Regions from separate parts of the Lentzea sp. NPDC102401 genome, predicted to be linked through region 3. Evidence: riboswitches for the same ligand, from Rfam matches in the RefSeq annotation. Region 3 holds a riboswitch; each other region holds the start of a gene.
What was found. A riboswitch is a leader RNA that binds a small molecule or an ion and turns the genes downstream of it on or off. The one in region 3 is predicted to bind glycine.
Positions count from the first base shown of each region.

Region 1: it holds a riboswitch for glycine, as region 3 does, so the genes downstream of both, gcvH (glycine cleavage system protein GcvH) here and gcvP (aminomethyl-transferring glycine dehydrogenase) in region 3, are expected to answer to the same signal.
Region 2: it holds a riboswitch for glycine, as region 3 does, so the genes downstream of both, gcvT (glycine cleavage system aminomethyltransferase GcvT) here and gcvP (aminomethyl-transferring glycine dehydrogenase) in region 3, are expected to answer to the same signal.

Region 1 is NZ_JBIWKS010000010.1:329,261-335,523, reverse strand. It holds gene ACIRG5_RS32010 (MFS transporter) at 226-1,674, shown strand; gene ACIRG5_RS32005 (TetR/AcrR family transcriptional regulator) at 1,684-2,364, shown strand; gene ald (alanine dehydrogenase) at 2,419-3,531, opposite strand; glycine riboswitch at 3,757-3,849, shown strand; gene gcvH (glycine cleavage system protein GcvH) at 3,913-4,296, shown strand; gene ACIRG5_RS31990 (L-serine ammonia-lyase) at 4,325-5,689, shown strand; gene ACIRG5_RS31985 (hypothetical protein) at 5,676-6,263, opposite strand, start outside.
Region 2 is NZ_JBIWKS010000004.1:235,384-241,646, reverse strand. It holds gene ACIRG5_RS16210 (acyl-CoA dehydrogenase family protein) at 1-576, shown strand, start outside; gene ACIRG5_RS16205 (CaiB/BaiF CoA transferase family protein) at 573-1,697, shown strand; gene ACIRG5_RS16200 (hypothetical protein) at 2,035-2,214, shown strand; gene ACIRG5_RS16195 (transcriptional regulator) at 2,379-2,870, shown strand; gene ACIRG5_RS16190 (hypothetical protein) at 3,093-3,446, shown strand; gene ACIRG5_RS16185 (DUF3817 domain-containing protein) at 3,461-3,763, shown strand; glycine riboswitch at 3,809-3,899, shown strand; glycine riboswitch at 3,900-3,991, shown strand; gene gcvT (glycine cleavage system aminomethyltransferase GcvT) at 4,088-5,182, shown strand; gene glyA (serine hydroxymethyltransferase) at 5,196-6,263, shown strand, end outside.
Region 3 is NZ_JBIWKS010000015.1:122,323-128,585, forward strand. It holds gene gcvH (glycine cleavage system protein GcvH) at 1-193, shown strand, start outside; gene garA (glycogen accumulation regulator GarA) at 307-756, shown strand; gene ACIRG5_RS39530 (MerR family transcriptional regulator) at 790-1,344, shown strand; gene ACIRG5_RS39535 (bifunctional nuclease family protein) at 1,495-1,968, shown strand; gene ACIRG5_RS39540 (MerR family transcriptional regulator) at 2,273-2,839, shown strand; gene ACIRG5_RS39545 (Clp protease N-terminal domain-containing protein) at 2,940-3,911, shown strand; glycine riboswitch at 3,968-4,063, shown strand; glycine riboswitch at 4,067-4,172, shown strand; gene gcvP (aminomethyl-transferring glycine dehydrogenase) at 4,222-6,263, shown strand, end outside.

The DNA of each region.
Region 1 (6,263 bases), on a different contig from region 3:
CCCCCAGGCTGGTTGAGCGCGGCCGCCCTTTACGTGGCGGGCTCCGGCGTTCATTGGTCTTCGACCAATTTCGCCGGAGCCCGCAGTGCTTGTCGGGGGACACCCCGCCCCCCAGGTCTTTCTTCCCCTTTCTTTCCTCGCGTCCGCACGCTCTGCGCGAAATCGGCTTGCGCCCCGCACTCTCGTACGCTGTAAGTTCCTCGTACACCGTAAGGGGGAGGAACGATGACTTCGACGACCGAGAAGGTCGGGGTGCGCCCGCACCCCCAACGCTGGGCCGTGCTCGGCGTGCTCTGCCTGTCCGTGATGGTGGTGGTGCTGGACAACACCGTTCTCAACGTGGCGATCCCGTCGATCTCGACGGGCTTGGACGCGAGCACCGCGGACATCCAGTGGATGATCAACGCCTACTCGCTGGCGCTGGCGGGCCTGCTGCTCACGACCGGATCGCTCAGCGACAGGTTCGGTCGCAAGCGGGCACTTCTGGCCGGTCTCGCGCTGTTCGGCACCGGTAGCGCGGTGGCCGCCTACGCGAGCTCGTCCGAGGCGTTGATCGCGGCCCGCGGGTTCATGGGGATCGGCGCCGCGGTGCTGATGCCCGGCACGCTCGCCGTGCTGATGCAGTTGTTCGACGACGAGGAACGCCCGAAGGCCATCGGCATCTGGGCCGCCGTCACGAGTCTCGGCTTCGCGGCGGGACCGGTGATCGGTGGCGCGCTGATCAAGCACTTCTGGTGGGGCTCGGTGTTCCTGATCAACGTGCCGGTGGCGATCCTCGCGATCGCGGCCGTCGCGATGCTCGTGCCGGAGTCAAAGGACCCGACCGTGCGCAAACCGGACGTGCTCGGCTCGATCCTGTCGATCATCGGCATGGTGTCGATCGTGTACGCGGTGATCGAGGTGCCGGAGCACGGGTTCGGCTCGGCCGAGTTCGGCGTCCCGGTGGCGATCGGGCTCGTCACCATGACCGGATTCGCGTTGTGGGAACGGCACACCGCCGATCCGATGCTCGATCTCGGGTTCTTCAGGAACCGCCGCTTCACCGGCGCGGTGGCGTCCGGCGTGCTCGCGGCGTTCGGCATGGCGGGCTCGCTCTTCCTGCTGACGCAACACCTTCAGGGCGTGCTCGGCTACAGCCCGCTGGAGGCCGGCGTGCGCGTGGCACCGATGGCCATCGCGTTGCTCGTCACCAGCAACACCCTGGGACAGCTCGTGATCAAGCTGGGCGCGGGCAGGGCGATGCTGCTCGGCATGACGATCGTCGCGGGCGGCGTGGCACTGCTGTCGATCGGCACCACCTACCCGCCGACGCTGGCCGGCCTGATCCTCATCGGCGTCGGAGTCGGTGTGTCCCAACCGGTCGCCGTCAACGCGCTGATGGGCTCGATCCCGCCGGAACGCGCCGGCATCGCGTCCGGGCTGTCCGGCACGCTGACGGAGCTGGGCTCGTCGTTCGGCATCGCCGTGCTCGGCGCACTGCTGTCGGCACGGTTCGTGGCGTCGTTGCCGGACGGCGTTCCAGGGCGGTCACTGAGTGAGGCGCTGCACAGCGGTGCGGACATCACGGTCGTGCGCGAGGCGTTCTCGAACGGCATGAGCGTGAGCCTGGTGATCGGTGCGATCGCCGTGTTCCTGGGAGGTGTTGTGGCCAGCGTGTTGCTGCGGCGTGCCTAGGATCGGCCTGTGGACAGCGTGTGGTTCGGCAAGCCCAGGCCCAGCAGCGGGCAGCCTCTCGGCCTGAGCCGGGAGGCGATCGTCCACAAGGCGATGGAGATGCTGGACGAGCACGGCAGGCAGAAGCTCTCCATGCGCAAACTCGCCGCCGAACTGGGCGCGGCCCCCATGTCGCTGTACTGGCACGTGCCGACCAAGGACGCGCTGATCGAACTCTGCCTCGACGAGATCTACGGCGAGTTCCCCCTGCCGGGCCCCGACGAAGACTGGGAGACGGCAGTGCGCGGGATGATGAACGCGATGCGTCATCTCGCGCACAGGCACCCGTGGTGGATCCGGGGCATCGGTGAGTTCAACAGCATCGGCCCGAAGGCCGTGGCGATGTCCGACTCGATGTTCGAACCCATGCTGAGAGCGGGCCTGTCGTTGCCCGCCGCGGCGCAGTCGATCTCGACGGTGTCGAGCTTCGTCGTCGGGTACGCGATCGCCGAGGTCAACTTCATCGCCCGCGGCGGGATGGACTCGCCGCCGCCGGACCTCGCGAAGATCGCCGACATGTACCGGGAGAAGCACCCCAACTACGTCAGGATGCTGGACGAGCAGGAGATCTGGTCGCTGGAAGGACAGTTCGAGTTCGGGCTCGACTGCGTGATCGACGGCATCAAGGCGCGCGTCGCCGCCCTAAGATAGGCGAAACCCCCGCAGCGATTCACGCGTGCGGGGGCCTCATTCATTCAGTTGGTCCTAGACCACGGTCTCCAGCGGCGTGTGCACGAGGCCGGTCGCCTCGGCCACCGGGCCGTTGGTCAGCAGCCCGGCGTGGACGTTGAGACCCAGGGCGAGCGAACGGTCGTCCTTGAGCGCCTTCTCCCAGCCCTTGTCGGCCAGCGCGACCGCGTACGGCAGCGTCACGTTCGTCAGCGCGTAGGTCGACGTGCGCGGGACGGCACCCGGCATGTTCGCCACGCAGTAGAACACCGAGTTGTGGACCTCGTAGGTCGGCTCGGCGTGCGTGGTGGCGCGGGAGTCCTCGAAGCAACCGCCCTGGTCGATGGCGATGTCGACGAGCACCGAGCCCGGCTTCATGTCCGCGACCAGCGCGTTCGAGACGAGCTTCGGGGCGGCGGCACCGGGGACGAGCACGGCGCCGATGACCAGGTCGGCCTCGCGGACGGCCTGCTCGATGGCGAACGAGTTCGAGGCGAGCGTGCGCAGCCGGCCCTGGAACTGGGCGTCGATCTGACGCAGGCGGTCGACGTTGGTGTCGAGGATCTGCACGTCCGCGCCCATGCCGACGGCGATGGTGGCGGCGTTGACGCCGGCCACGCCGCCGCCGATCACGACCACGCGGGCCGGGGCGACACCGGGGACGCCGCCGGGCAGCACGCCGCGGCCACCGGAGGGCTTCATCAGGCTGAACGCGCCGACCTGCGGGGCCAGCCTGCCCGCGACCTCGGACATCGGGGCGAGCAGCGGCAGCGAGCGGTTCGGCAGTTGCACGGTCTCGTAGGCGATGGCCGTGGTGCCGGACGCCAGCAGCGCCTCGGTCAGCGGCCGGTCGGCGGCGAGGTGCAGGTACGTGAAGAGGGTCTGACCGGCGCGGAGACGGGGGTACTCCTCGGCGATCGGCTCCTTGACCTTGAGAACCAGGTCACCTTCCGCCCACACGTCGTCGGCGGTCGGGAGGATCTTGGCGCCCGCGGCGAGGTACTCCTCGTCGGTGATCGCGGAACCGAGACCGGCGCCCTGCTCGACGTACACGTCGTGGCCGCGGCTGGTCAGTTCGTGCGCACCGGCAGGCGTGAGAGCGACGCGGTACTCGTGGTTCTTGATCTCGCGAGGAACTGCGATCCGCACGATGACTCCTCCGTTCGGTGGGCCGACATCTCATAATGTGGGCCAGTCGGAAGGTCATGTCACTGTGCGGATCGCACTATCCGGTACCCCCCTGGTTGTTCATCTAGGACAGAGCGACCTGAGCCTCGTTCGCGTTCCGCTCGACCGTCCTGCGTTGACACTCGGCGGGGGCCGCACATAGCGTTCGCGCCGAGAACTGAACACCGGCCGCGGCGCGCAAGCGTCAGAACCCGAGTGGGAGAGACCTCGACGAACCGGTCGGGGCGCCGAAGGGGCAAGCTCCCGCACACTCTCAGGCAGCAAGACCGCTCGGGGTAGGCAACTCTGCACGGCGGAGGGGGCGCAAGTTTCCTGACCCGTCACAGCCAGAGGAGTCGCGCCGTGGAGTTCCCCGAGAACCTGCTCTACACCGCCGAGCACGAGTGGGTCGACTGGACGCCGGGCACCCAGGACCCGCTGACCTGCGGAATCACCGAGTACGCCGCTGATGCGCTCGGCGACATCGTCTTCGTCCAGCTGCCAGAGGTCGGTGCCAAGGTCGTCACCAACGCGGTCTGCGGCGAGCTGGAGTCCACCAAGTCCGTCAGCGACCTGTTCTCGCCCGTCACCGGTGAGGTGATCGAGGTCAACAGCGCCGTCGTGGACGACCCGGCGATCGTGAACAACGACCCGTACGGCGCCGGCTGGCTGTTCAAGGTCCGCGTCGAGTCGGCCGAGAACCTCCTCACCTCGGCGAAGTACGCCGAGCTCACCAAGTCTGACTGACCGCTCCACCACCACGAGGGACTGATCAGTGGCGATCAGCGTTTTCGACCTGTTCTCCGTCGGCATCGGACCGTCCAGTTCACACACGGTCGGTCCGATGCGCGCGGCCGCGATGTTCGTCGAGAAGCTCGGCGCACGTGTGTCCGAAGTGGACCGCGTGCACGTCGAGCTGTTCGGCTCGCTCGGTGCGACCGGCCACGGCCACGGCAGCCCCAAGGCCGTGTTCCTGGGCCTCGAAGGCAACCATCCCGAAGAAGTCGATCCCACCGTCGCGGCCGCCCGCGTCGAGGAGATCGTCTCCGCCAAACGGCTCAGGCTCGGCGGCGCGCACGAGATCGACTTCGTGCACGACCGCGACCTCGTCATGCACCGCCGCAAGTCACTCCCGTTGCACCCCAACGGGATGAGCTTCGAGGCGTTCGCGGGCGGCAAGTCGGTCGAGCACGCCGTCTACTACTCGATCGGCGGCGGTTTCGTCGTCGACGAGAACGCGTCGGGCACCGACCGGATCAAGCTCGACTCGACGCCGTTGGCTCACCCGTTCCTGACCGGCGACCAACTGCTCGCGCGCTGCCGCGAGACCGGCCTGTCGATCAGCGAGATCATGATGGCCAACGAGCTGTCGTGGCGCACCGAAGCCGAGGTGCGCCAAGGACTTCTGCGCATCTGGCACGTGATGCAGGAGTGCGTCGAACGCGGCTGCAACGAGCACGGCGTCCTGCCCGGCGGTTTGAAGGTCCGCCGCCGCGCCGCCGAGATGCGCAGGACGCTGGAGAAGGAGCACTTCGTCACCGACCCGTTGCGGGTCATGGACTGGGTGACGCTCTTCGCGCTGGCGGTCAACGAGGAGAACGCGGCGGGCGGCCGTGTCGTCACCGCACCGACCAACGGCGCGGCCGGCATCGTCCCGGCGGTCCTGCACTACTACACGAAGTTCGTGCCGGGAGCCTCCGACGACGGCGTGGTCCGCTTCCTGCTGACGGCAGGCGCGATCGGCGTGCTGTTCAAGGAGAACGCGTCCATCTCCGGCGCCGAGGTCGGCTGCCAGGGCGAGGTCGGCTCGGCCTGCTCGATGGCCGCGGGCGGTCTCGCCGAGGTGCTCGGCGGCACCCCCGAACAGGTCGAGAACGCCGCCGAGATCGCCATGGAGCACAACCTCGGCCTGACGTGCGACCCGATCGGCGGCCTGGTGCAGATCCCGTGCATCGAACGCAACGCCGTCGCGTCCATCAAGGCCATCACGGCCGTGCGCATGGCTTTGCGCGGCGACGGCTCGCACTTCGTGTCGCTCGACAAGGTCATCAAGACCATGCGGGACACGGGCAAGGACATGTCGGTGAAGTACAAGGAGACAGCTCGCGGCGGACTCGCCGTGAACGTCATCGAGTGCTGACCTCCGCCAGCATGTCGATCTGGTACACCGCCCACTGCGCGCTCTCGCCGTCCATTTCGGACAGACGGGCGCGCAGTGCGGCGGTGAGCAGCCACTCCCGGATCGGGCCGCCGGGCTCTGGCCAGAGATCCCAGCTGGAGGCGGACCGCCCGCTGCCGGACAGGAAGTCGTAGGACCACTCCCGGGCGAGCTCCGCGACGACCACCGGGGGAAGGTCGTCGATGACGCGCAGCCACGGGGTCACGTCCTGATCCATCTGGGCCGCGGCCCAGATCAGCTCGGCGACCTCCGGCCAGCGCTCCTCGTCGCCGGCGGCGCGGACGACGGTCTCGGTGAGCAGCGATCGCAGCGCGATCTGCTCGTTCTCCGGCCAGCGGGACAGCCCTGCCCACGTCAGGCCTTGGGTGAGCCAGCTCTCGGGGGTGTGGTCCAGCATGCCGACGATCCTGGGCGCGAACCGGCGCCAGGCGAGTTCGTACTCGTCCTCGTCGAAGTGGTCGAAGACCTCCCTCGCGAACTTCCGCAGGAGGTCGTCAGGAACCAGCGCCGGATCCCCGTCGAGCTGATCCAGCTC
Region 2 (6,263 bases), on a different contig from region 3:
GTCGTGGAGAACGACATCCGGCGCGGCCGCGTGCTCGACAAGGTCGGCATGAAGGGCCAGGACACCGCCGAGCTGTTCTTCGACGACGTCCGCGTGCCCGCCTCCAACCTCCTGGGGGACGCCGAGGGGCTCGGGTTCGTCCAGCTCATGCAGCAGCTCCCGCAGGAACGGCTGATCATCGGCGTCTGCTGCATCGCGGGCATCGAGGCGGCCGTCGACGTGACGCTCAAGTACGTGAAGGAGCGCACGGCGTTCGGCAAGGAGCTGATGAAGTTCCAGAACACCCGCTTCAAGCTCGCCGAGTGCGCCACTGAAGCCGCTGTCACCAGGGCGTTCATCGACGAGTGCGTCGAGAAGCACCTCAAGGGCGAACTCGACATCCCCACGGCCGCGATGGCGAAGTGGTGGGCCAGCGACCGGTTGGGCAAGGTCGTCGACGAGTGCGTGCAGCTCTTCGGCGGCTACGGCTACATGAACGAGTACCCGATCGCGCGTGCCTGGTCCGACGCCCGCGTCCAGCGGATCTACGGCGGGACGAACGAGATCATGAAGGAAATCATCGCGAGGTCCCTGTGACCGGGCCCCTCGCAGGTCTGAAGGTCGTCGAGCTCGCGGGTCTCGCGCCCGCGCCGTTCGGTGCCATGGTGCTGGCCGACCTCGGCGCCGACGTGATCCAGGTGCACAAGCCGGGGAGCGTGCAGACGATCCCCGGCGACTTCCTCGGCCGCAACCGGCGCTCGGTCGCGATCGACACCCGCACGCCAGAGGGCGCTGAGCTGGTTCTCGGCCTGGTCGAACGCTCGGACGTGCTGATCGAGGGCTTCCGGCCGGGGGTGACCGAACGGCTGGGCATCGGGCCCGCGCAGTGCCTCGCCCGCAACCCGCGCCTTGTATATGGACGCATGACCGGGTGGGGCCAGGACGGGCCGCTCGCCGACCGCGCCGGCCACGACATCAACTACATCGCCGTCGCGGGCGCGCTGGAGCCGCTGGGACGTGCCGGGGGGCCGCCGTCGTTCCCCATCAACCTCCTGGGCGACTTCGGCGGGGGAGGGCTGCTGCTGGCGCTGGGCGTGCTCGCCGCGCTGTACGAACGGGAGCGCTCCGGACGCGGCCAGGTCGTGGACGCCGCGATGGTCGACGGGGCGGCGTTGCTGACGACGTTCCTGCACGGGATGCGGTCCGCGGGCATGTGGTCGGGCGGGCGCGGCGAGAACATGCTCGACGGTGGAGTGCCGTTCTACGACGTCTACGAGGCCGCCGACGGGCAGTACGTGGCGGTGGGCGCGCTGGAGGAGCGGTTCTACGCCGACCTGGTGCGCGTGCTCGGCCTGGAGGACGCGCCCTCGCGCAACGATCCGGCGAACTGGCCTGAGCTGCGGGAGCGCATCGCGGCGGCGGTGAAGACCCGGCCGCGGGACGAGTGGGCGGACCTCGCGCGGGACACGGATGCCTGCCTGGCTCCGGTGCTGACCCCCGCCGAAGCGGCGCGGCATCCGTACAACGAGGCGCGTGCCGCGTTCGTGGACGTGTCCGGTGCTCCGCACCCGGCGCCGGCACCTCGGTTCGACCGGACTCCCGCGGCGGTTCCGACGGCCCCGGTTCCCGTCGGGGTGAACACCGGGGAAGTGCTTGCCGACATGGGTGTGGCGGACGGCCGAATTATGGAACTGCGGCGGTCTGGAGTAATTGGATGAATGCTCGGGTGCGCATTAATAGCGCCACGAAGGCGTGACGGTGCGTGATGGGGTGAGTTCGGCATCCGGGTGAGCCCCGGTGCAACAGTCTCTCTTCCAAGCTGTGGGATGCGAGGGAGTCCGTGTTCACCTCGTGCCCAGGACATCGGCGCTGTTGAGGCCTGTCTTTAGCCGCCATTCGGGTGACGTTGGCCGCCCTGCAGGCGTGCGTCCCTGGTGGATCCTGGGACGAGTTGGGCGTGGTCGTTGTTCATCGCAAGGGTGAATGAGGGACCATGACGGGTGACACGGGCGGTCCGCCGCCTGACCGGTGAACCACACGGACGGAGAGGTACCTGTGAACCTCAAGAAGGTGCTAGTGCTGGCGGGCGTCGCGCTGGTGCTGTTCCTCCTGATCACCCGGCCAGAAGAGTCCGCTTCGGCGGTCCAGACGGCTCTCGGCTGGCTGCGGGACGGCGCGGAGTCGATCATCACCTTCGTCAGGAGCCTCTTCGGCACGGCCACCCCTCTCAACTAGTGACGTTCGGTGATCCTCGGCCGTCTGCGTTGAGCCGGATGGGTGGAATGAGGCCAATCACGCACTGGTAACGGGTGTTCTGGGGATTCAGGGTCTGGCGATTGTCAGACCTACCGAATACCTTCCGCTGCAATGGCCGATCCCCGACCGACGAGGAGGCACATATGGTCGAGGACTCCGGGGTCCACGAGCTGTTGCAGCAGTGGGCGGCTGAACGGTCTGACGACGCAGAGATGCAGGAGGTGAACCGGATCAAGAACGCGTGGCTCGCGGAGGCTCCCCCCTCGGCGCCAGGCATCCCCGTGCAGCGGGGAGGCAGGAGCGGGTCGCGTGGCTTGGTCAAGGTCGACTCGGCGGATCCGGCCTACGTGGCCGCGATGCGCAAGCGGGCGCCGGAGGCACCCGAGGCACTGCTCGCCGCCGCGGCGAGCTACTGGCAGCTGGTGGGCGACGTCGCCGAAGCCGAGCAGTGGTGGGACGCGGGCATCAGCCCGTTGGACCAGCGCGCGCTCGACTACCGCGCGGCCGGCCTGTCTCCTGCCGATCTCGGGAGGCGCCTGGGACCGATGACGGTTCTCCAGCACCTTCGCCGCGGTTCTGCCGCAGCCTGGTGCGTTGCTCGTCTGCAGAGGCAGCGCCGGGACGGCGTGGCGTAAGTAGGAACGGGCTGCCGGAGGCGGCAGCCCTACGTCAGCGGTGCGGCGCGCTCGCGGAGCGCGCTCGCCAAAGCTGACTTCGGAGTGTTTTTCGCCGGGGGCGGCCCCCAGACCCCCGGAAGGGCTCCCCAAGTCCCCGGGGCCCCCGCAAGGGCTCCCGGACTCCCGGGACAACTCCCCAGTAGTGTGGAGGTCGTGCGCGGCCTCCTTACCCCCCAACGAGTGCTGATCGCGTTCGCCTGTCTGGCGGCGTTGGTCGCCTGTTGCGGACTCGCGTGGTGGCAGTGGCAGCGCTTCGAGTCCGCCAGCGGCACGTTCCAGAATCTCGGATACGTGCTCCAGTGGCCGCTCTTCGGCCTCTTCCCCCTCTTCATGGTGTGGCGGTTCCGTCGTTTGGCGCGCCAGAACCGTGAGGCGGATCTCGCACCCGAGCCGGTTGCGGCCGCCCCGAAGCCGATGGCTACCGTTGACGCCGTCAAACCCGCGCCTGTCGAGCACTTCGACGACGAAGAAGACGCGGAGCTCGCGGCCTACAACCGCATGCTCGCGAACCTCAACGCGCGGGACGGTCGTTGAGCGAAGGCGGGCAGATGAAGGGTGCGTTGACCCGGTTCAGGGTCATGGCTTACGTGGTCGGAGTCTTCCTGCTGCTCCTGGTCGTGGCCATGGTGCTCAAGTACGCCGCGGACATGGGCGGCGCGATGAAGGTCGTCGGCCCGATCCACGGCTTCCTCTACGCCATCTACCTGGTGATTTCCGTCGACCTGGCGCTCAAGCTCCGCTGGTCGATCAAGGGCACCCTGCTGGTGCTGCTCGCCGGCACGGTCCCGTTCCTGTCGTTCTGGGCGGAGCGCAAGGTGGTCGAGAAGACGGCGCAGGGCGTGCCGCTGTGACGTTTGGCCTGCTAGCGTCTGGGGCTACCAACTGAACACGGCCGTCGATGTCGCGCGGAAGAGACCCCTCCAGCAGGGGCGCCGAAGGAGCAATCCCTCCCCGGAATCTCTCAGGCACAGGTACCGCGCGACGAAGGCAACTCTGGAAAGCAGGCTGCTCGGCAGCCTCGCCCACGGTGCAAGCCACCTCGGTGGTGAAGCTCTCAGGCTCATGACAGAGGGGGAGGCTCGCTCTAGTGAGGAGTCTCCGATGGACCGTGTCATTCTTCTGATGCCTCAGCCGGCCGCGTCCGGCTCTTCGGCGCACCCTGGAGGAGCGTTCTGATGTCCCGCCTCACGCCTCTGAACGCCGAGCACGAGCAGCTCGGCGCGATGTTCACCGACTTCGCGGGCTGGCGGATGCCGCTGCGCTACTCGTCCGAGCTCGCCGAGCACCACGCGGTGCGCACCACCGCGGGCCTGTTCGACCTCACGCACATGGGTGAGATCGTCCTGACCGGACCGCAGGCGGGCGAGGCCCTCGACCACGCGCTGGTCGGCCACATCTCCGCGCTGGCCGTCGGCAAGGCCCGCTACACGATGATCACCCAGGCCGACGGCGGCGTGCTGGACGACCTGATCGCGTACCGCCTGGGCGACCAGGAGTTCATGGTCGTCGCGAACGCTTCCAACGCTCTGGTCGTCGCCGAGGCCCTCGTCGAGCGCGCCGCCGGTTTCGACACCGTCGTCACGGACAGGTCGACCGACTACGCGTTGATCGCGATCCAGGGCCCGAAGTCGGTCGAGATCCTGTCCGGCCTGACCGAGACGGATCTGGCGTCAGTCAAGTACTACGCCTCGTACCCTTCCACCGTGGCCGGTGTCGACGCGTTGCTCGCGCGCACGGGCTACACGGGTGAGGAGGGCTTCGAGCTCTTCGTCGCGCCCGCCGACGCGCCGGCCGTCTGGGCCGCGCTGCTGTCCGCCGGCGAGGCGCACGAGCTCAAGCCGTGCGGTCTCGGTTGCCGCGACACGTTGCGTCTCGAAGCCGGAATGCCCTTGTACGGCAACGAGCTCACGACGTCGCTGACGCCGTACAACGCGAACCTGGGCCGGGTCGTGAAGCTCGACAAGCCCGGCGACTTCGTGGGCCGCGACGCGCTGGCCAAGGTCGCCGAGTCCGGGGTGGACTCGGTCCTGGTCGGACTGAAGACCCCCGAGCGCCGTGCCCCGCGCCACGGTTACGCGGTGCTCAACGGTGACGAGGTCGTGGGCGAGGTGACGTCGGGCGCGCTGTCCCCGACCCTCGGCTACTCCGTCGCCATGGCCTACGTGACCAAGGCCAGTGCCGAGCCGGGCACCCAGTTGCTGGTCGACGTCCGCGGCAAGAAGCAGCCGGTCGAGGTCGTCGCACTTCCGTTCTACAAGCGCGCCAAGTAGGGAGATTCTCCAGATGTCCGACCAGTTCAACGCTTCCCTCGCGGAGTACGACCCCGAGGTCGCCGAAGCCGTTGCGGCCGAGTTGGCGCGCCAGCAGGGCACTCTCGAGATGATCGCCTCGGAGAACTTCACGCCCGTCTCGGTGCTGCAGGCCCAGGGCTCCGTCCTCACCAACAAGTACGCCGAGGGCTACCCCGGCCGTCGCTACTACGGCGGCTGCGAGCACGTGGACGTCGTCGAGCGTCTCGCCATCGAGCGCATCAAGTCGCTCTTCGGCGCGGGCTTCGCGAACGTCCAGCCGCACTCGGGCGCGCAGGCCAACGCGGCCGCGATGTTCGCGCTGCTCCAGCCCGGCGACACGATCCTGGGCCTGGACCTCGCGCACGGCGGTCACCTGACGCACGGCATGCGCATCAACTTCTCCGGCAAGCTCTACAACGTCGTGCCGTACCACGTCGCGGACTCCGACGGCCGCGTCGACATGGCCGAGGTCGAGCGCCTTGCGACCGAGCACCGCCCGAAGCTGATCGTCGCCGGCTGGTCCGCGTACCCGCGCCAGCTGGACTTCGCCGAGTTCCGCCGCATCGCGGACTCGGTCGAGGCCTACCTGATGGTCGACATGGCGCACTTCGCCGGCCTCGTCGCCGCCGACCTGCACCCGTCGCCCGTGCCGCACGCGCACGTCACGACGACCACGACCCACAAGACCCTCGGCGGTCCCCGTGGTGGCGTGATCCTGTCGAACGACGCCGACATCGCGAAGAAGATCAACTCGGCGGTGTTCCCCGGCCAGCAGGGCGGTCCGCTGGAGCACGTCATCGCGGCGAAGGCCGTGGCGTTCAAGCACGCCGCCTCGCCGGAGTTCGCCGACCGTCAGCGTCGCACGCTGGAAGGTTCGCGGATCCTGGCCGAGCGGCTGTCGCAGGCGGACGTCGCCGCGGCCGGCGTGAAGGTGCTGACCGGGGGCACCGACGTGCACCTGGTGCTGGTCGACCTGGTGAACTCCGAGCTGGACGGCAAGCAGGCCGAGGACGTGCTGCACCAGATCGGCATCACGGTCAACCGCAACGCCGTTCCCAAC
Region 3 (6,263 bases):
CGTCTCCGACCTCTACTCGCCGCTCGACGGCGAGGTCGTCGCCATCAACGACGCGTTGGTCCAGACGCCGGACTCCGTCAACACCGATCCGTACGGCGAGGGCTGGATGGTCGAGATCAGGCTGAACGACCCCGAGGCGCTGGAAGGCCTGCTGGACGCGGACGCTTACAAGGCGTTGGTGGAGAAGGAGTGACGTCGATCTTTCGCCGGATCTTCGGCCGGAAGGGGAGCCGCGCTGAAGGCGGTGACCCCAACGCGATAGGTTTTACCGGAAGTGACGGATCCAGCAGCAGGAGGAGAGCTCAGGTGAGCACGAACGACGGCCCAGGCGTTCCGCCGGAGCAGTCCCCGGAGCGGACCTCCGTCTTCCGGGCGGACTTCCTCCAGGAGATGGAAGGCACCCCCGCCCCGGAGCCGGCTGTTGCCGGTGTTGACGCCCTTCCCGCCGGTTCCGCGCTGCTCGTGGTGAAGCGCGGCCCGAACGCCGGTTCCCGGTTCTTGCTGGACCGTGACACGACGAGTGCGGGGCGCCACCCCGACAGCGACATCTTCCTGGACGACGTGACGGTCTCGCGCCGCCACGCCGAGTTCCGCCGGGAAAGCGGTGAGTTCGTCGTCATCGACGTGGGCAGCCTCAACGGCACCTACGTCAACCGCGAGCCGGTCGACCAGGCCGTCCTCGCGAACGGCGACGAGGTTCAGATCGGCAAGTTCCGCCTCGTCTTCCTGACGGGTCCTGGCTCCGCGGGAGCCTGACGCGTGACGGCCGGGCGGCCACAACGCGGGGGCTTGAGCATCGGGGCTGTGCTCGCACAGCTTCGTCCCGAGTTTCCCGACGTCACCATCTCCAAGATCCGCTTCCTGGAAGCGGAGGGGCTGGTCCGCCCGGCACGCACCGCCTCCGGCTACCGCCAGTTCGCCGTGGCGGACGTCGAGAGGTTGCGGTTCGTGCTGTCCGCACAACGGGACAGGTACCTGCCGCTCAAAGTGATCCGCGAGCAGCTCGACTCCGTCCCCGAGGACGCCACGTCGCTGTCGCGGTTCGATCTGCTGTCCCAGACCGGTTTCACCGCCGAGCAGCTGTCCCAGCTCGAACGCGACGGTCTGCTGCGCCCCGGCCCCGGCGGCCGGTTCACCACGGAGGACATCACCGCGCTCCGCACGATCCGGACGATGACCGGGCTCGGCGTCGAGCGCGAGCACCTGCGCGCGGTCCGCGCGGCAGCGGACCACGAGGTGGTCGTGCTGAAGTCTTTCTCAGATCCCGAGACGGTTCGGGAATTGGCTGACCTGTTCACCTCGTTGCACACGTTGTTGGTGAGAGCGGGCCTGCGGCAGTCCTGATCTACCGGACAGGGGTGCAGTGTTGATCACTATCGGCCCGCAACGATTGAGCACACGGCCCGCTTGGCGGGTAGCGTCGGACATGTACGCCGGGGGATGCTCGGGTGTGAACCGGGTCGTCCTCGAACGAACAGAGGGAGGCGAGGCCCGATGAGCGAAATGCGTGTCGTCGGCGTGCGGGTGGAGCTGCCCCAGAACCAGCCGATCCTTCTTCTGCGTGAAACCGAGGGCGAGCGGTACCTGCCGATCTGGATCGGCTCCGTCGAGGCCACGGCGATCGCGTTGGAGCAGCAGGGCGTTCGTCCTGCCCGTCCGCTCACCCACGACCTCCTCAAGGACGTCATCGGGGCACTGGGGCGCAACCTCGAACAGGTCCGGATCACCGACCTGCAGGAGGGCACCTTCTTCGCCGAGCTCGTGTTCGACGGCGACGTGCGGGTGTCCGCGCGGCCGTCCGACTCGGTGGCGCTGGCGTTGCGGGTCGGCGTGCCGATCCACGCCGAGGAGTCCGTGCTGGCCGAGGCGGGCCTCATCATCCCGGACGAGCAGGAGGACGAGGTGGAGAAGTTCCGCGAGTTCCTCGACTCCGTCTCTCCAGAAGACTTCAGAGGCGCGGACACCTGAGTTTTGCGGGTGTCGCACTCCGTCTCGTATGGGCCGTGAGTCAGTTCGTTTGGATGTCCCTCAATCGGACTACTTACGGTCGTTTTATTCGCTAAACGATCACTAAACGTCACCTGAACGTCCCAGTTCGGGTGACGGTATGACTCTCCACTTGAGGTTGAGGGTCGCAACTCCCCGCGCGTCGCGTTGACCAGCCCTCGGACCGGTCTTACCGTCGAACTCGAGTGGATGTCGCTGGTTCGCGTGAGCTGACGTAGCGGCTTGACGGTCATGAGTTTCGTGGCCGTTCCGAGGGGAGGCAGGCGTGGTCGAGGAAGCGCCCTTGCGGGCCGAATCCGGGCTGCAGGGTGAACTGTTCCCGGACTCCTCGCTGCCGGACGAGCTCGTCGGTTACCGAGGACCCGCGGCATGTCAGATCGCGGGGATCACGTACCGGCAGCTCGACTACTGGGCAAGGACCGGGCTGGTCGCGCCGACGATAAGGATGGCGCACGGCTCCGGGAGCCAGAGGCTGTACTCCTTCAAGGACATCCTGGTGCTCAAGGTCGTGAAGCGGCTGCTGGACACCGGTGTCTCCTTGCAGAACATCAGGGTCGCGGTCGACCACCTACGGCGCCGCGGCGTGCAGGACCTGGCGCGCATCACGCTGTTCTCCGACGGCACCACCGTCTACGAGTGCACCTCGCCCGAAGAGGTCGTCGATCTGCTGCAGGGTGGTCAGGGCGTGTTCGGCATCGCGGTCAGCGGTGCGATGCGCGAGATCTCCGGCACGATCCACGAGTTCCCGGCCGAACGTGCGGACGGCGTCGAGATCGCCCCGATGACCGAGGACGAGCTGACCCGCCGGCGTCGCGAGCGCGCCACCGGCTGACCGGCCCAGCTGAACGGCACTGCGAACGTGGCCGACTGGCGCCGTGGGATGGCCGGTCGGCGGCAGCGATCAGACTCCGCCGATCTCTAGCGTTTCAGGCATGACGATCACCCCCTCCTATCAGGTCGTGAAGGTGCTGGAAGCGGCGGCGCAGCGCGCGCTCCGGCTGGAGTTCGGCTTCCTCGGCACCGAGAACCTGCTGATCTCGCTGATCGACACCATCGGACCCGGCCGCAAGCTCGGCGTGAAGTCGCTGCGGGCCCAGGCGATGGCGCGGGGGCCGGAGCACTGGGCCGACGAGGACGGTGGCGTCGTTCCCGAGGCTCATCCGGACGTCACGGCGTTGGTGAACGTCGCCTGCGACCGCCTTGTCGTCGAGACCGTCCCGCCCGTCAGCCGTGCGCTGGAGGAGTGTCTGCTCGCGGCGGTCGCCCAGGCCGGCGACGGCGTGCTGACCACGACCCACCTCTCCCTCGCGTTGCTGGAGCAGGGGTCCGGACGTGCCGCCGACCTGTTCGTGCTGCGCGGAGTGGACGTCGAGGCGACGGCCGCCGCGGTGCGAGCGGATGCGGCGCGGCCCTACGCGGAGATCGAGGAAGCGCCCGCCGTGCGGTTGCTGCGCAAGGCGGGCGCACTGGAAGGGGAGTCCGGCGGCGGGTACGTGCGCTGGCTGATGCGCTGGATCGCGCGCGGCCAGGGACTTGGCGGGCCGGTGCTGACCGTCGTGCGCAACGAGGCCGGACGGCTGGCCGTGGCCGCGAGGCGAGAAGTGTCGTCTCGCGATCTGGTGGAGGCGGTGGTGACGGTCGACCGCCAGTTGAAGGTGGCGGGCAGGAGGCTGAAGCCGGAGTTCGAGTCGGGCGGGGCGGCGGCGTTGCGCGAGGCGGGGATCGACCTGGCCGCGTTGCCCGTCAGCGGTGGCAAGGTGGAGCGTGCGATGGAACGCGCGAAGCTCGTCGCGGCCCGGCGCGGAGACGACGTCGTGGGCACCACGCACCTGCTCGTGGCGCTGCGCGACGACCCTTCTGACCCGCTGTCCGGGGCGTTGTCCGGTCTTGGCACTGAGATGTAGGTCGCGTCCCTGGGGACTGGTGGGGCTGCCTGCGGGTATTCTTCTCGGGTAGTCGCTGAACTCAGGCGGGAGAGACCGGGTTTCGAGCCCGGCGCCGAAGGAGCAAGTCCCTCCCCGGGAACCTCTCAGGCATCCAGGACCGCCGAGCGAGACGCCTCTGGAAAGTGGATCACCAGGTTTTTCTGGGGATCCCGCCGACGGTGAAAGCCCATCCTGACAGGTGGGTGAACCTCTCAGGCGCCCTTCGGGGTACGGACAGAGCGGGGAGGGCACCAGGACACGTGTGCCCGCAGCCCCCCGGAGGCGTTTGATGACGCAGGACCGCATTCCGCTCGCAGCTCTCGAGCACGGCACCCCGTTCGCCGACCGCCACGTCGGTCCGCGCCCCGCCGAACTCGCGCGCATCCTCGACGTCATCGGCGTCGGATCGCTCGAGGAGCTCGCGCAGCACGCGGTGCCTTCGTCCATCCACGAGCGCGACCTCGTGCTGGACCTGCCCGCCCCGGCCACCGAGACCGAGGCGCTCGCGGAACTGCGTGAGCTCGCGTCGCAGAACCGCCCGATGACGCAGATGATCGGCCTCGGCTACTACGACACCGTGACGCCGGGCGTGATCCTGCGCAACGTTCTCGAGTCGCCTGCCTGGTACACCGCGTACACGCCGTACCAGCCGGAGATCTCGCAGGGCCGTCTCGAGGCGCTGCTGAACTTCCAGACCATGGTCGGCGACCTGACCGGCCTGCCGGTCGCGAACGCGTCCATGCTGGACGAGTCGACCGCCGCCGCCGAGGCGATGACGCTGGTGCGTCGCGCCGGTCGCTCCAAGTCGAACAAGTTCGTCATCGACGCCGACACGCTGCCGCAGACGCTGGCCGTCATCGAGACGCGCGCCGAGCCGCTGGGCATCGAGATCGTCGTCGCCGACCTGTCGCAGGGCATCGAGGGCCTCGGCCTGGGCGGCGACTTCTACGGCGTGCTGCTGTCCTACCCCGGTGCTTCCGGCGTCGTGCGCGACCAGGCCGCGTTGATCGAGGAGATCCACGCCGCCGGCGCGCAGGCCGTCGTCGTCGCCGACCTGCTGGCGCTGACGCTGCTGCGCGCGCCGGGCGAGATCGGCGCGGACGTCGTCGTCGGCACCACGCAGCGCTTCGGCGTGCCGATCGGCTTCGGCGGCCCGCACGCCGGGTACATGGCCGTCCGGTCCGGTCTGGAGCGTCAGCTGCCCGGCCGTCTCGTCGGTGTCTCCGTCGACTCCGACGGCTCGCTGGCCTACCGCCTCGCGCTGCAGACGCGTGAGCAGCACATCCGCCGCGAGAAGGCCACGTCGAACATCTGCACCGCGCAGGTGCTGCTGGCCGTGATCGCGTCCATGTACGCCGTCTACCACGGTCCCGAGGGCCTGCGGTCGATCGCGACCCGCGTGCACCGCCTGGCCACCGTGCTCGCCACGGGCCTGTGCGAGGCCGGTCTCGACGTCGTGCACGGCGAGTTCTTCGACACCGTCCAGGTCCGCGTTCCCGGTGAGGCCGCCGCCGTCGTCGAGAAGGCGCGCGAGGCCGGCATCAACCTGCGCAAGGTCGACGACGACGTCGTGGCAATCGCTTGCGACGAGAAGACCACGCGCGCGCACATCGTCGCCGTGTGGGAGGCCTTCGGTGTCACCGGGTCCGATGTGGACGCGATCGACGCCGACACCGCCGACGGCATCCCGGGCGACCTGCGCCGCACCTCGGACTACCTGACGCACCCGGTCTTCCACGCGCACCGCTCCGAAACCGCGCTGCTGCGCTACCTGCGCGCGTTGTCCGACAAGGACGTCGCGCTGGACCGCAGCATGATCCCGCTCGGTTCCTGCACGATGAAGCTGAACGCCACCGCGGAGATGGAGTCCATCACGTGGCCGGAGTTCTCGACGCTGCACCCGTTCGCGCCCGCCGAGGACGCCAGGGGTCTGCTGAAGATCGTCTCCGACCTGGAGGAGTGGCTCGCCGAGGTCACCGGCTACGACGCGGTGTCGTTGCAGCCCAACGCCGGTTCGCAGGGTGAGTTCGCCGGACTGCTGGCGATCCGCGCCTACCACCGCGCGAACGGCAACGCCGACCGCGACGTCTGCCTGATCCCGTCGTCCGCGCACGGCACCAACGCCGCGTCCGCCGTCATGGCCGGCATGCGCGTCGTCGTCGTGAAGTGCGACGACAAGGGCAACATCGACATGGGCCACCTGCGCACCACGGTCGCCGAGCACGCCGACGACCTCGCCGCGATCATGATCACCTACCCGTCGACCCACGGCGTGTACGAGGACACCGTCCGCGAGGTCTGCGGCCTGGTCCACGACGCGGGCGGCCAGGT